Regions from separate parts of the Chromobacterium sp. ATCC 53434 genome, predicted to be linked through region 1. Evidence: predicted binding sites of a transcription regulator. Region 1 holds the regulator's gene; the other holds the start of a gene.
What was found. Region 1 encodes FNR, which switches genes on or off when oxygen is low (the NO sensors DNR and NnrR bind a similar motif). Its sites were predicted from a motif close to TTGATNNNNATCAA; they were not measured.

Region 1 (7,246 bases):
TGTTCAACCGCGCCGGACTGTTGCGCGAGGAGATCGACATCTTGCGCGGCTTCTTCAAGCAGGTTCAGCGCGCCGCCGACGGCAGCCTGAAACGGGATGGCGACTGAAACCGTCCCCGACCTGCCCTGCGCGCACCCTGCGGTGCGCGATCTCGCCTTTCTGCTGACCTCCCCCTCCCCTTGGCATTGCGGCGACGAGCTGCCGGCGTGGCGGCTCCTGGGCGAGGACGGCCCGGCGCGCTTAAGCCGGCTGGCGCGGGACCCGGCCCCGCTGCTGGCCTGGCTCGCCGACGGCGACGGCAAGCGGCTATTAATCCGGCAGTAATAATCCGTACAGATTGTATACTTCCGGCATGGAAAAAATCGATGTGCGCAAGCTTGAACTGGCCGCCCGTGAGCAGCTGAGGCGTACCGCTATCCGGATGTACAAGCGAGGCCGGTCTCAAGCCAGTATTGCCGAAGAACTCGGGCTGCGCCGCCCCACCATTTCCGCCTGGGTGGTGCGTGAGGCAGCACTAGGTGCGCAGGGATTCAAAGAACAGAAGCGCGGTCGCGCCGAAGGCACCGGCCGTCGGCTGACCGAGGCGCAGGAAGCCCGGATCAAGCAGGACATCGTGGATCGCACGCCAGACCAGATGAAGCTGAGGTTTGCCCTGTGGAGTGCTCAGGCGGTCAAGGCTGTAATCAAGCAGATGTTTCTGATCGATCTGCCGATCCGTACTGTCCGTCTGTACTTGGCCCGCTGGGGCTTTACGCCGCAGCGCCCGCTCAAACGCGCTTATGAGCAGCGACCGGCAGCAGTCGAGAAATGGCTCAAGGAGGAATACCCGGCTATCGTCGCGCGTGCCAAAGCGGAAATGGCTGAAATCAGCTGGGGCGACGAATCGGCGGTGTCGAGTGTTGAGCACTTTCCGCGTGGCTACGCCCCAAAAGGCCAAACCCCAGTTCTGGTGTTATCCCAATCGAAAAGAGCGCGCATCAACTTGATTTCGGCCATTACCAACCAAGGCAAGATGCGCTTCATGCTGTACCGGGAGACCTTGACGGCCCGGGTGCTGATCAAGTTTCTGATGCGGCTGATCCGTGATGCTGGCGGCAAGAAGGTGTTCTTGATCCTCGACAACTTGCGCGTGCATCACAGCAAGCTGGTGCAAGCATGGTTGGAGGAGGAAGAGAACAAGAAGGCGATTGAGTTGTTCTTCCTGCCCAGCTACTCACCGGAACTGAACCCGGATGAATACTTGAACGGCGACCTGAAGGCCAGAATGAGCGCAGGTGAGCCGGTTCGATCAGACGGTCAACTTCAAGGGAAAGTGCTGTCCCATTTACGCTCATTGCAGAAGCAGCCGGCCAGAATCCGGTCGTACTTCCGGCATGAAAAAATCCGCTACGCGGCATGAGCTTTCTGTACGGTATTTGACTGCCGGATTAATAGGTCGATATGCTGAACGACTTTTCTATTTCTGGTTCCGCCACGCGCCGCACATCCGCGTCGCCGCGGAAAACCTGATTGTCATCGACAGCGGGCGCCGCACGGTGGGCGAGTTCGACTTCCTGCTGTGGCTGGACGGCGAGCCGTGGCACCTGGAGACCGCCAGCAAATTCTATCTGCAATTGGGCGACGGAGCCGACTCGCTGGTCGGTCCCGGCCTTCGCGACGCCTGGCGGTTGAAAGCGACCAAACTTGCCACACAATTGCGTCTGAGCCGCCATCCGGACGCCGCCGCGCGGCTGCCGGACGGTTTCGCCGACTGCCATGCCGGCGCCCGGCTGACCGGCTGGCTGTTCTTTCCAGCGGATCACGCCTTGCCGCCGCCGCTGGCGCCGGACGCCTTGCGCGGCTGGCACGCGCCGCTGGCCGAGACATGGCCCCGGCGCCGCGACGACTCGCGCTGGGCCTGGCTGCCGCGGCTGTCCTGGCTGGCCCCGGCGTGGCTGGAGCGGGCCGACACGCTGGACGAGGCGGCGCTGCGCGAGCGGCTGCTGGCCTGCCCGTCGCCGCAATTGGTGGCCGAGTTGCAGCCGGACGGCGACGGCCGCTGGCGGGAGGCCGCCCGCGGCTTCGTCACGCCGCCCGGGTGGCCCGATCCGCAGCGGCTGGCCGCACTGCGCGCCCTGATCGCCGGCCAGGCCGGTTGAAGACATGAAAAAAGGCAGGCCCATGGCCTGCCTTGCTCGATGCGGCGCCCGCCGGGCTCAATGGCCGCTGGCGTGCAGGCAACCGGAAATCAGGTCCTTCAGATCCTGCACCCGCACCAGCTGGATGTGCTTGTGGTCGACGGTGATCCAGCCCTGCTGCTGGAATTTCGACAGCGTGCGGCTGACCGTTTCCAGTTTCAGGCCAAGGAAGCTGCCGATTTCCTCGCGGCTCATCCGCAGGATGAAGTCGTTGGCGGCGAAGCCCCGGGTGGACAGCCGCTGCGACAGATTCAGCAGGAAGGCGGCGATGCGCTCCTCCGCCTTCATATTGCCAAGCAACAGCATCACGTTCTGGTCGCGGACGATCTCTCGGCTCATCAGCCGGTAGAAATGGTGCTGCAGGCTGGGAATGTCGCGGCTCAGCATCTCCATCCGGCTGAACGGCAGCTCGCACACCTCGCTGTCCTCCAGCGCGATCGCGTCGCAGCTGTGGCTGCTGGTGGAAATGCCGTCCAGCCCCATCAGCTCGCCCGACATCAAAAAGCCGGTGACCTGCTCGCGACCGTCCTGGCTGGCGACCGAGGTCTTGAAAAAGCCGGTGCGCACCGCGTACAGCGATTTGAACCCCTCGCCGCTGCGGAACAGGTACTCGCCGCGCTTCAGGCGGCGGCTCTGGCGGATCACCGTGTCCAGCTGGCTCATTTCCTCGCGGTTGAGTCCGACCGGCAGGCATAGCTCGCGCAGACTGCAGCTGGAGCAGGAGATTTTCAGTGAATGCAGGGAAGTTTGATTTTGTTCAGACATGCTGTGTTTGCCGCAAGCCGTCGAAGCTTGACCCTTGTCAATACGGAATTCGCAGGTTTTCCGCAAATTTACCAGTCCACCAGAAGTTTTACCATCCGAATACGACATGAAAACCACCCGTCCATTTTCTCCCGCCCATTTCGAGTTCGATCGGGAACTGATCGAACGCCTCGAAGGATCGGGACCAAGATACACGTCCTACCCGACCGCGGACCGCTTCACGCCGGGCTTTTCCGCTGACAATTACCAGCACAGTCTGCGCCAGCGCCGGATCGGAGCCAATCGCAAACCTTTATCATTGTACGCTCATATACCGTTTTGCAACACAATTTGTTATTACTGTGGCTGCAACAAGATCATCACCAAAAACAAGAGCCTAGCCGATCGCTACCTCGACTATCTGGAGCGGGAAATCCGCCTGACGGCCGAGGCGCTGGGCTGCCGCGAAAAGGTGATACAGCTGCATTTCGGCGGCGGCACGCCGACTTTCCTGTCCGACGTCCAGCTCGAGCGCCTGATGGGCATGCTGCAGGACAACTTCACGTTCCTGAGCGACGGAGAATATTCCATCGAGATCGATCCGCGCAAGGTTAAGCGTGAAACAATGTTCAAGCTGGCAGAATATGGCTTCAACCGGATCAGCGTCGGCGTGCAGGACTTCAATCCCGAAGTGCAGCGGGCGGTCAACCGCATCCAGAGCGAGGCCGAGACCCGCGCGGTGATCGAGGCCGGCCGCGAGGCCGGCATGAAATCGGTCAGCCTGGACCTGATCTACGGCCTGCCGCTGCAGAGCCGCGACTCGATGCGGCAGACGCTGGACGCCGCGATCGCGCTCGATCCCGACCGGCTGGCGCTGTACAACTACGCCCACCTGCCATCGGTCTTCATGCCGCAGCGGCGCATCGTCGAGGCCGAGCTGCCGTCATCGGCGGTCAAGCTGGACATCCTGCAGGACGCGGTGCGGACGCTGACCGACGCCGGCTACGTCTTCATCGGCATGGACCATTTCGCCAAGCCGGACGACGAATTGGCGGTCGCCCTGCGCCAGGGCCGGCTGCAACGCAATTTCCAGGGCTACTCGACCCACGCCGACTGCGACATGCTGGGCTTCGGCGTCTCGGCCATCGGCAAGGTCGGCTCCTGTTACAGCCAGAACGACAAGACGCTGGACGATTATTACGCCGCGCTGGACCAGGGCCGGCTGCCGGTGGCGCGCGGACTGGAGCTGGACAACGACGACGTGCTGCGCCGAACCGTCATCCAGGGCCTGATGTGCCGCTTCTCGCTGTCGGTGGAGGCGATAGAAGAGGTGCACGGCATCAATTTCGCCCAGTATTTTGCGGCGGAAATGCCACAGATTCGCGATTTCCAACAGCAAGGCCTGCTGTCCTTCGACGGCGACTTCCTGATGGTGGAGCCGAAAGGCCGCTTCCTGATCCGCAATATCGCGATGATTTTCGACCGCCACCTGCGCGAGCGCCAGACCCAGGCGCGCTATTCCCGAACCATCTGACCATCCCCTCCGGGCGCCGACGGCGCCCGGCTCCCGGCTCGAACGGCCAGTCCCGCCGCTTGTAACTGATGCGCCTGCTCAAAATCTTTTCGCGAGCAGCCCGCCCGGGCCGCTGCCGGTAGAGACTTTGAACAGGCTCTATACAGTAAAGGAGCTGCATCCCCGTTTCCTCGCCGTTCGCCCCCCCGCCGCCGCGCCACGACCGGTCCGCGGAAGGAGTTAGCCATGTCCACCCCCATCGTCCGGCTGATGCAGCGCCTCAGCTACCCGAAGCGCTTCGCCGTGATCGGCCTGGTCTTCGCCGTCGCCCTGCTCTACCTGGTGTACGGCCTGTATCGCAGCAACCAGGACAATATCGAGTCCACCGCCAAGGAGAGGGTGGGGGTCGCCTATATGCAGCCGCTGACCGCGGTGCTGGCGCAGGCCCAGCAGGGACAGGAGCTGTCGGTGCGCGCGGCGCTCGGCGACGCCCAGGCCAACAGCGAGCTGCCGTCGGCCGTTCAGCGATTGCAGGAGCGGTGGCAGGCGCTGCAGGACGTCAACGGCCGGCTCGGCGCCGAGTTGGCCAGCGACGCCGCCTGGAAGGACGCCGCCGCGGCCTGGAACAAGCTGAAAGCCGTCCAGTCCGCCCAGCCTTCGCAATGGATAGCCGCCTACGGCACTCTCAGCGACAAGCTGAACAATCTGATCGGCGCCGTCAGCGACAACTCCAACCTGACGCTGGATCCCGACATCGACACCTATTACCTGATGGACGCCGCCACCGCCAAGCTGACCACGCTGATCAGCCATCTGGGCGAGGCCAACGCCGTCGCCGCGCAGGCCGAAGCCAACCATGCGCTCGATCCCGCCCAGCGCGACCGCCTGGTGGAGCTGCGGCCGCTGATCGCCGAAGTCAACGACGGCCTGGCCGGCGACATCGCCAAGGCCGTCGCCTACAACGCCGGACTGAAAGCGGACATGTCGTCGCAGGGCGACCGGCTGGCGGCGCTGCTGAAAAGCCAGTTGCCGGCGATAGACGACGCCGTCGGCGGCAAGACCGGCGCCGGCGGGCTGAAAGTGGCCGGACACAGCGCCGACGCCGCCCAGGTGGTCTCCGCCTATATCGCCGGCGGCCTGGCGCGGCTGGACCAACTGCTGCAGGAGCGGATAGACCGCACCGCCAGCCAGCGCAACAGCTATATCGCCATCGGCGTCGCGGCGATGCTGCTGGCCATCTTCCTGTTCCACCAGCTCTACCTGTCGATCACGCTGCAGTTGGGCGGCGAGCCCGGCTATGTGCAGCAAGTGGTGGAACAGCTGGCGGCGGGCAGGCTGGACACCCGCATCCACCTGCGCGAGCGCGACGAGCTCAGCCTGCTGGCGGCGATCCGCCAGATGCGCAATCAGCTGCGCGAAACGGTGACCCAGATGCTGGAAACCTCGGGCGAGGTCAAGCGGGCGGCCGACGCGATGGCGCACAGCGCGCAAAGCATCACCGCCGGCAGCGCCCAGCAGAGCGAGGCGGCCGCCAGCATGGCCGCGGCGATAGAAGAGCTGAGCACCAGCCTGTCCGAGTGCGCGACGCAGTCGGAACAGGTCGACAAGCTGTCCACCGACGCCGCCAGCCGCTCGTCGGACGGCAACCGGGTCATCGCCGCCACCGCCAGCAGCATGGACGGCATCGTTCGCGACGTGTCCTCGGTGTCCGACACCATCAGCGACCTCGGCCGGCAGTCGGAGTCCATCGCCGGCATCGTCGACGTGATACGCGACGTCGCCGAACAGACCAATCTGTTGGCGCTGAACGCGGCCATCGAGGCGGCGCGCGCCGGCGAGATGGGCCGCGGCTTCGCCGTCGTCGCCGACGAAGTGCGCAAGCTGGCCGAACGCACCGCGCTGTCGACCACCGAGATCAGCGACATCGTCAGTCAGATCCAGAACACCGCGCAAAAGGGCAACGACAGCATGCAACAAGGCATGAAGTCCATCATGGACGGCCAGCAACGCGCCCGCGAGGCCGGCTCAAGCATGGACAACATCCGCCATTGCGTCGACGACGTGCTGGACAGCATCCACCGGATCACCTCGTCGCTGCGCGAGCAGAGCAGCGCCAGCCATACGCTGGCGCAGAGCGTCGAGCAGGTGTCGCGGATGTCCGAGCAGAACAGCCTGGCGGTCAGAGACAGCGCGAAAACGGCCGGCGAGCTGCAGGCGATCTCGCAACGGCTGGTGGGCCTGGCCGGACGCTTCACCGTCTAAGAGCCTGTTTACGATCTTTTTCCGCGCCCTGCATCCGGCAGAAAACCGCCGATGCCGCAAAAAGATCGTAAACAGGCTCTAAGAAGCTGTTCAAACAAAAAACCCGCCGAAAACGGCGGGCTTCTTCGTCATGGCAGGCTAGAAAACGGGCTCACCAAACGCCCTTCTCCACCTTGGCGGCCAGTTCCGGATACTGGTCGGCCTTGAACACCGGCGCGGCGACGCCGGCCTTCAACTGGCGCTGGTAATCGCCGAGCACGGTGAAGAAGTAGCGCGACAGCAGCACGATGGCCACCAGGTTGATCAGCGCCATCAGGCCCATCGCCAGATCGGCCATGTCCCACACCAGCGGCAGGCTGGCCAGCGCGCCGAACAGCACCATCGCCAGCACCACCAGGCGGAAAGCCAGCAGCGCGCGCCTATTGCTGCGGATGAACTCGACATTGCCCTCGGCGTAGGCGTAATTGCCCAGAATGGACGAAAACGCGAACAGGAACATCGCCACCGCCAGGAAGGACACGCCTATCGGGCCGAACTGCGACTCGACGGC
Region 2 (7,246 bases), 160 kb from region 1:
CGACGAGGCCGACCTGGTCGCGGCGTTGAAGTACGGGCAGCTGGGCGGGGCGGGTTTCGACGTGTTGAGCGTCGAGCCGCCGCCGGCGGACAATCCCTTGTTGAAGGCGCGGCTGCCGAACCTGATCGTCACGCCGCATGTCGGCTGGGCCAGCGCGGAGGCGATGAACCGGCTGGCGGCGCAGCTGGCCGCCAATATCGAAGCGCATGTCCGCGGCGAGAGTCTGAATCGATTGATTTAAGCAGAAGCAAGCCATTCAATTGAAAAGCCGGGTCCACAATAGGGGATTCCGGCTTTTTTCTGGGCGATTATGGCGATTTTATCGAAACTATTTAAATAGATTTGCATCTCTTTGATGAATGGACTAACTTGAAATGGCTCGTACGGCTATCGCCGCATCGAGTTGCCCCGCTTGTTCCACCGTGGCCGGTTCTCCGCCACGGTGCTTTTTTTCAGTCGTCCAGATCGTTGGGATTGGCGCGCGGCGCCTCTTCCTCGCCCATGCCCAGCTTGCCGCGGATGCAGGAAATGTAGCGGTTGACGTCCGGACCGCCGCCATAACGCTGCGCGTGCCAGATCATCTCGCCGAGGCATTCCATGATTTCGTGCTGGGCGCGGTGCTCGTCGCCGTGGCGCAGCGCCAGTTGCGCGTACAGCGCGCGGATGCCGAACGGTTGGTCTATCGAGCGCTGTTCGGCGATCGCCACGTGCAGGCCCAGGTGCAGGAAGGGATTGGTCTCGCCCATGTCCGGCGTCCACTCCTGTTCCAGGAAGGCCTGCGGATTTTCCAGGATGGGATGGTACTCAGGGTGGTCTATAAGAATGGATAGGACGATTTGTTCCAGGTCGGACATGGGCTGACCGGACTTGGACTTGCTCCAGGTGTCGAAAAAGAAGCGACGGGCGTCCTGGCGGCTGGGGTTGAACAGCATCGGTATAGACCTCGGCGATAACGGGCGGGACTCGGCGCGGACACGCCGTCCGCATCATCCAACAGCAAGGGGTCAGGGTCGCAGGCGGCTGCCATTCCGGGCTGCGGCATTATACGGGACGGAGCTTGTCATGACCACGCTCTACGATTTTAGCGCGCAGCGGGCCGACGGGGCCTTGCAGGCGTTTTCGGCCTACGAGGGCACGGTGGCGCTGCTGGTGAACACCGCCAGCGAGTGCGGCTATACGCGGCAATATGCCGGCCTGCAGGAGCTGCAGGATTATTTCGCCGGCCAGGCCTTCGCGGTGCTCGGCTTTCCGTGCAATCAGTTCGGCGGCCAGGAACCGGGCAGCGAGCAGGAGATCCTGGCTTTCTGCCAGGGACGCTTCGGCGTGTCCTTCCCGCTGTTCGCCAAGCTGGAGGTCAACGGCGCCGGCGCCGATCCGCTATGGCGCTGGCTGACCCAGGCCGATTCGCCGCATCCGCACCCGGTGAAGTGGAACTTCACCAAATTCCTGATCGACGCGCGCGGCCGGGTGGTGAAGCGCTACGAGCCGGCGGTCGAGCCGCACGAGTTGGTCGAAGACATCAAGGCGCTGCTGGCCGGGTGAGGGCTTGGCTTCCGGTGCGTCGCCCCCGATGGGGGTGACGCACCCTACGGGGCCACCGGGAAGGTGAGGGGGCGAGCGTTATTAATGTGTCGCCGTTGCGGTGCGTCGCCCCTTCGGGGTGACGCACCATACGGGGCTGCTGGGAGGGCGAGGGGGCGAGCGTTGTCGGCGCGGCGCCCGACGGTACATCGCCCAACGGTGCGTCGCCCCGTTGGGGTGACGCACCCTACCGCCGGCGGAAGACCAGGTCCCAGACGCCGTGGCCCAGCTTGATGCCGCGGGCTTCGAACTTGGTCAGCGGGCGGTAGTCAGGGCGCGGCGCGTAGTCGGCGGCGGTGTTTTCCAGATCGGGATCGCCGCTGAGCACTTCCAGGATCTGGATCGCGTAGTCTTCCCAGTCGGTGGCGGCGTGGAAATAGCCGCCCGGCTTCAGTTTCTTGGCCAGCTTGGCCACCAGCGGCGCCTGGATCAGCCGGCGCTTGTTGTGGCGCTTCTTGTGCCAGGGATCGGGGAAGAAGATGTGCACGCCGTCCAGGCTGCCGTCCGGCAGCATATTGTCCAGCACTTCCACCGCGTCGTGGCGCATCAGCCGCAGATTGCTCAATTCCTTCTCGGCGATCAGCTTGCACAGATTGCCGACGCCGGGGCCGTGCACCTCGATGCCCAGATAGTCCTTGTCCGGATTGGCGGCCGCGATTTCGGCGGTGGCGCCGCCCATGCCGAAGCCGATTTCCAGAATCTTGGGCGCGGCGCGGCCGAAGGCCTGCTCAAGGTCGACCGGCTCGGGGCGATAGTCTATGCCCCAGCGCGGCATGCCTTCGTCCATCGCACGCTGTTGACCCGACGACAGATGACCCTGTCGCAGCACAAAGCTTCTGATCGCTCGTTTGAAAGCCGGATTTTCCATTTTGCTGGCCTGCTGAAAACTCAAAAAAACCGCGATGTTACCGAATCTCGGCGTAGCTTGCGAGTATTGCCGCCTTGCGCGCCGGATCGGCGCCGAGCGCCGCCAGGTAGTGCAAGACGTTGGGCCAGAGCAGCGGCATGGCCAGTTCGCGGCGGATGCGCCGATTGTCCAGACGGCGGGATTCGGCCAGGAAGGACCAGCGTTGCGGCGACATCCGCCGGCGGGCCTCGTCGCGCGGCAGCCGCGGCGGGCAGGGCAGGCCCAGCGTGTCGGCGAGCCGCTGATACCATTCGCCGACCGGCAGCGGCCGGTCGTCGCAGGCGTTGTAGACGCGAATGCCGCCGCTTCGACGGGCAAGGGCGGCCACGCACAATCGCGCCAGGTCGTCGGCATGAATATGGTTGCTCCAGCTGTCCTCGGCCGCGTCGATCAGCGGTTCGCCGGAGGCGAAGCGCGCCAGCGGCAGCCGCTCGTCGGCGTAGATGCCGGGCGCGCGGAGTATCGTCAGTGCCGCGCCGCGGGCGGCGGCGAAGCGGCGCAGCGTCGCCTCGGCGTCGACTCGGCGCAGCGCGCGCTCGCTCTGTGGCTTCAGCGCCGCGGTTTCGTCGAGCAGCATGCTACTTGCATCTCCATAGACCCCGCTGCTGCTGATATAGACCAGTTGCTGTGGTATGCTGTGACCTTTTGCCAGCGCGTACAATAACTTGCGCATCCTGGGGTCGTTCCGGCCCTGTCCGGGCGGCGGCGCGGTGAGCAGCACGGCATCGGCCAGGCCGGCCAGCCGTTCCAGGCTGTCGGGGCGGTCCAGGTCGGCCGGCACCGGCGTGGCGCCGAGCGCGCGCCAGCGCGAGGCGGCCTGATCGGAACGGCACAGCGCCAGCACTCGCCAGCGGGATTGCAGCAACGGCAATGCACGGCGGGCGACATCGCCGGCGCCGACAACAAGTAGGGTACGCATGGTGTGCATTTTAGCCAGAATTCGGGATTGAGAAACGACATGACTTGCCAGGTGAAGGTGCTCCCCAGTGGGCATGCATTCGGTGTGGAAGCGCACGAAACCATTCTTGAAGCCGCGCTGCGTCAGGGCATAGGCCTGCCCTACGGTTGCCGCGACGGCGCCTGCGGCGCCTGCAAGGGCAAGGTGGTGGACGGCGAAGTCAGCCAGGACGGTTTCCAGGAAAAGGCGTTGACGCCGGCCGAGCAGGCGCAGGGCATGGCCCTGTTCTGCTGTGCGCGGCCGCAGGGCGATGTCAGCATCGAGGTGCGCGAAGTCACCGGCGCCGGCGACATGCAGATCAAGACGCTGCCGTGCCGCGTCGAAAAGATCGAGAAGATTCACGATGTGGCGGTGCTGAAGTTGAAGCTGCCGGTGTCGGAGCGGCTGCAGTTCCGCTCCGGCCAGTATATCGACATCCTGATGAAGGACGGCAAGAAGCGCAGCTTCTCGATCGCCAACGCGCCGCATGACGACGCCTTCCTGGAGTTACACATCCGCCATCAGCCGGGCGGCTCCTTCTCCGAATACGTGTTCCAGCAGATGAAGGAGCGCGAAATCATGCGCTTCAAGGGGCCGCTCGGCTCCTTCTTCCTGCGGGAGGACTCGGACAAGCCCATCATTCTGATCGCCAGCGGCACCGGCTTCGCGCCGGTGAAGGGCATCATCGAGCACGCCATCCATCACGGCATCACCCGGCCGATGGTCTTCTATTGGGGCGCCCGCAGCAAGGCCGACCTGTATATGGCCGACCTGGCCGAAGGCTGGGCCGCCGTGCATCCGCACATCCGCTATGTTCCGGTGTTGTCCGAGGCGCTGCCGGAGGACGGCTGGACCGGCCGCGCCGGCTTTGTGCACCAGGCGGTGCTGGAGGATTTCGCCGACCTGTCCGGCCATCAGGTCTACGCCTGCGGCGCGCCGGTGATGGTCGAGGCGGCGCACGGCACCTTCACCCGCGAGCGGGGCTTGCCGAACGATGAATTCTTCTCCGACGCCTTCTTCCTGGCCAAGGACATGAACAGCGGCGCCAAGTAGACAAGGTTCTGATTTGTATACATAAAGCCCCCGGCTAGCAGCCGGGGGCTTTTTATTTGCGCAGCATCAAACGGGGCGGGGCCGCGGTTTGACATGGGTCAATATCATTAATGGCGGGATGGTTATTATGTCATCGGCAATCAAACGGGCCACAGGCCCAAAAGGAGGAGACCATGGAGTTGTTGACCCTGCTGTTGTCCGACGACGTGGGCCGCCTGAGCCTATTGACGATCGTGGTGACCACTGTGGTGGTGCTGGGTGCGTTGTGGGTGATCTTCAGGAATATCAACCGGCCCGGCAAGTGACAGTCGTCGTTTGAGTTTTCGCATTTCCTCTTGATGTGTGTGTTGGCGGGTACGGTGGTGGGCCGTATCCGCCTCTTTTTTTGCCGCGCCGGCGGCGAACTTCCACGGTGTTCGTCGGGTCCCTCAATAATGCCATTGAACTGGGCAATGCCAAGCAACTTTGTCCCTGTACTGGCCGATGCGCATCGTCATCTTGTTAAGCCTTTGATTCTAATATTCATTTAATCCTTTCTTGCCGTAAGTCATGGTGTCGCCGATGCCACCGGTCGGTTGACGCTATAGCACCTATGCTGAACCTGGCGCCGAGGCCGACGCCACGGTATGACGCCTTGCTGCAAGCCTTGGTCGCATTTCCCGCTAGTGGGCGTTTTGTCCCGCTTGCCCGCTTGACGCAAATCAATCTCGCCCGCGACAGCTGTGGAACGGCCGTTTTAATCGCGTATACCATTATTTCAGATGATAAGAATTTAATAATAAACAGAGAAAAAGCACGGTTCACATCCCTCGATTGGAGAATGAAAATGTCCACTGAAACTGCAAGCCAGGCCGGCCTAGTAGAAGGCGCCGCGCCCAGGCTGAAGCTGGGCGCGCTGACGGCGCTGGTCGTCGGCTCGATGATAGGCGGCGGCATCTTTTCGCTGCCGCAGAACATGGCGGCCGGCGCCAGCGCCGGCGCCATCCTGATCGGCTGGGCCATCACCTTCGTCGGCATGCTGGCGCTGGCCTTCGTGTTCCAGATGCTGGCCTCGCGAAAGCCGGAAGTCTCCGGCGGCGTCTATGGCTACGCCAGGGCCGGCTTCGGCGACTATATGGGCTTCAACTCGGCCTGGGGCTACTGGATTTCAGCCTGGATCGGCAACGTCTCCTACTTTGTGGTGATGTTCTCGGCGCTGGCCTTCTGGGTGCCGGCCTTCGGCGACGGCAACACGCCGATCGCCATCGCCTGCGCCTCGGTGCTGCTGTGGAGCCTGCACTTCCTGGTGCTGCGAGGCGTGCATGGCGCGGCCTTCATCAACACCATCACCACCGTCGCCAAGCTGGTGCCGCTGGCGCTGTTCATCGGCCTGATCGTGTTCGCCTTCAAGGTCGATACCTTCAGCCTGGACTTCTGGGGCAACGCCAAGCTCGGCTCCGTCGTCGACCAGGTCAAGAGCACGATGCTGGTGACGGTCTGGGTCTTCATCGGCATCGAGGGCGCCTCGATGTTCTCCGGCCGCGCCGAGAGCATGCGGGATGTCGGCAAGGCGACGGTGATCGGCTTCCTGCTGACCATCGCGCTGTTGGTCGCCGTGTCGGTGCTGTCGCTGGGCGTGATGAGCCAGGCGGAACTGGCCGCGCTGAAGAACCCGTCCACCGCCTATGTGCTGCAAAAGGCCTTCGGCCCGGTTGGCGCCAACCTGATGAACGCCGGTCTGGTGATCTCGGTCGGCGGCGCGCTCTTGGCCTGGACGCTGCTGGCCGCCGAGGCGCCCTACCTCGCAGGCAAGGACGGCGTGATGCCCAAGGTGTTCGGCACCGTCAACGCCAACGACACGCCGGCGGCCTCGCTGTGGCTGACCAACGGCCTGATCCAGCTGTTCCTGCTGATCACGCTGAAGAGTTCGGCCGGCTACCTGGCGCTGCTGTCGCTGGCCACCTCGATGATCTTGATCCCCTACCTGTTGTGCGCCGGCTACTCCTGGCTGGTGGCCAGCCGAGGCGAGGGCTATGCCGCCGGCGAGAGCCGGGCCAAGGAGTTCTGGACCGCGGTGCTGGCCACCGTCTACGGCGGTTGGCTGATCTACGCCGCCGGTCCCAAATACCTGTTCCTGTCCATGGTGCTGTACGCCCCGGGCCTGTTGTTCTACCTGTGGGCCAAGAAAGAGCAGGGCCAGAAGCCGTTCAATTTGATCGAGGCCGTGCTGGCCGCCATCGTGGTGGTGCTGGCGCTGATCGCGGTCTACATGCTGAGCGCCGGCCAGATCGGCCTGTAGGCGAAAGATTTCGAATCCAGTCATGGGGGCGGTTCGCCCGCCCCTGCAGTCCAACAAGAATCAAGGAGTATCGTCATGACCAAATTTGGTGTCCATTCCGAATGCGGCAAGCTGCGAACCGTGATGGTGTGCCGTCCCGGCCTCGCCCACAAGCGGCTGACCCCCGACAACTGCCACGATCTGCTGTTCGACGACGTGATCTGGGTGGAGCGCGCGCAGAAGGACCATGCCTATATGGTCGAGCAGATGCGCGCCCGCGGCATCGAAGTGATCGAGGTGCACGAAGCCCTGGCCAAGGTGCTGGACGACAAGGCCGCCCGCGACTGGGTGCTGGACCGCAAGGTCAAGGCCGACAACGTCGGCATCGGCATGCTGCAGGACCTGCGCAGCTGGCTGAAGGAAATGCCGTCGACCCAGCTGGCCGAGCACCTGGTCGGCGGCATCGCCAAGTTCGAGCTGCCCTTCGACCCGAAAGGCCTGTTCGGCGGCT

Region 2: the regulator FNR is predicted to act here: its motif matches at 4,567-4,580, upstream of CXB49_RS02365 (DUF3149 domain-containing protein).

The regions. Positions count from the first base shown of each region.
Region 1 covers NZ_CP025429.1:695,007-702,252, reverse strand. Annotated here, with positions in the region: gene CXB49_RS03180 (RNA methyltransferase) at 1-107, shown strand, start outside; gene CXB49_RS03175 (hypothetical protein) at 97-324, shown strand; gene CXB49_RS03170 (IS630 family transposase) at 353-1,399, shown strand; gene CXB49_RS03165 (DUF1853 family protein) at 1,374-2,138, shown strand; gene fnr (fumarate/nitrate reduction transcriptional regulator Fnr) at 2,196-2,942, opposite strand; gene hemN (oxygen-independent coproporphyrinogen III oxidase) at 3,049-4,455, shown strand; gene CXB49_RS03150 (methyl-accepting chemotaxis protein) at 4,681-6,696, shown strand; gene CXB49_RS03145 (sodium:alanine symporter family protein) at 6,848-7,246, opposite strand, start outside.
Region 2 covers NZ_CP025429.1:539,205-546,450, forward strand. Annotated here, with positions in the region: gene CXB49_RS02335 (D-2-hydroxyacid dehydrogenase) at 1-241, shown strand, start outside; gene CXB49_RS02340 (DUF1841 family protein) at 453-932, opposite strand; gene CXB49_RS02345 (glutathione peroxidase) at 1,063-1,542, shown strand; gene trmB (tRNA (guanosine(46)-N7)-methyltransferase TrmB) at 1,769-2,449, opposite strand; gene CXB49_RS02355 (SDR family oxidoreductase) at 2,487-3,407, opposite strand; gene CXB49_RS02360 (CDP-6-deoxy-delta-3,4-glucoseen reductase) at 3,447-4,478, shown strand; gene CXB49_RS02365 (DUF3149 domain-containing protein) at 4,652-4,783, shown strand; gene arcD (arginine-ornithine antiporter) at 5,305-6,756, shown strand; gene CXB49_RS02375 (arginine deiminase) at 6,832-7,246, shown strand, end outside.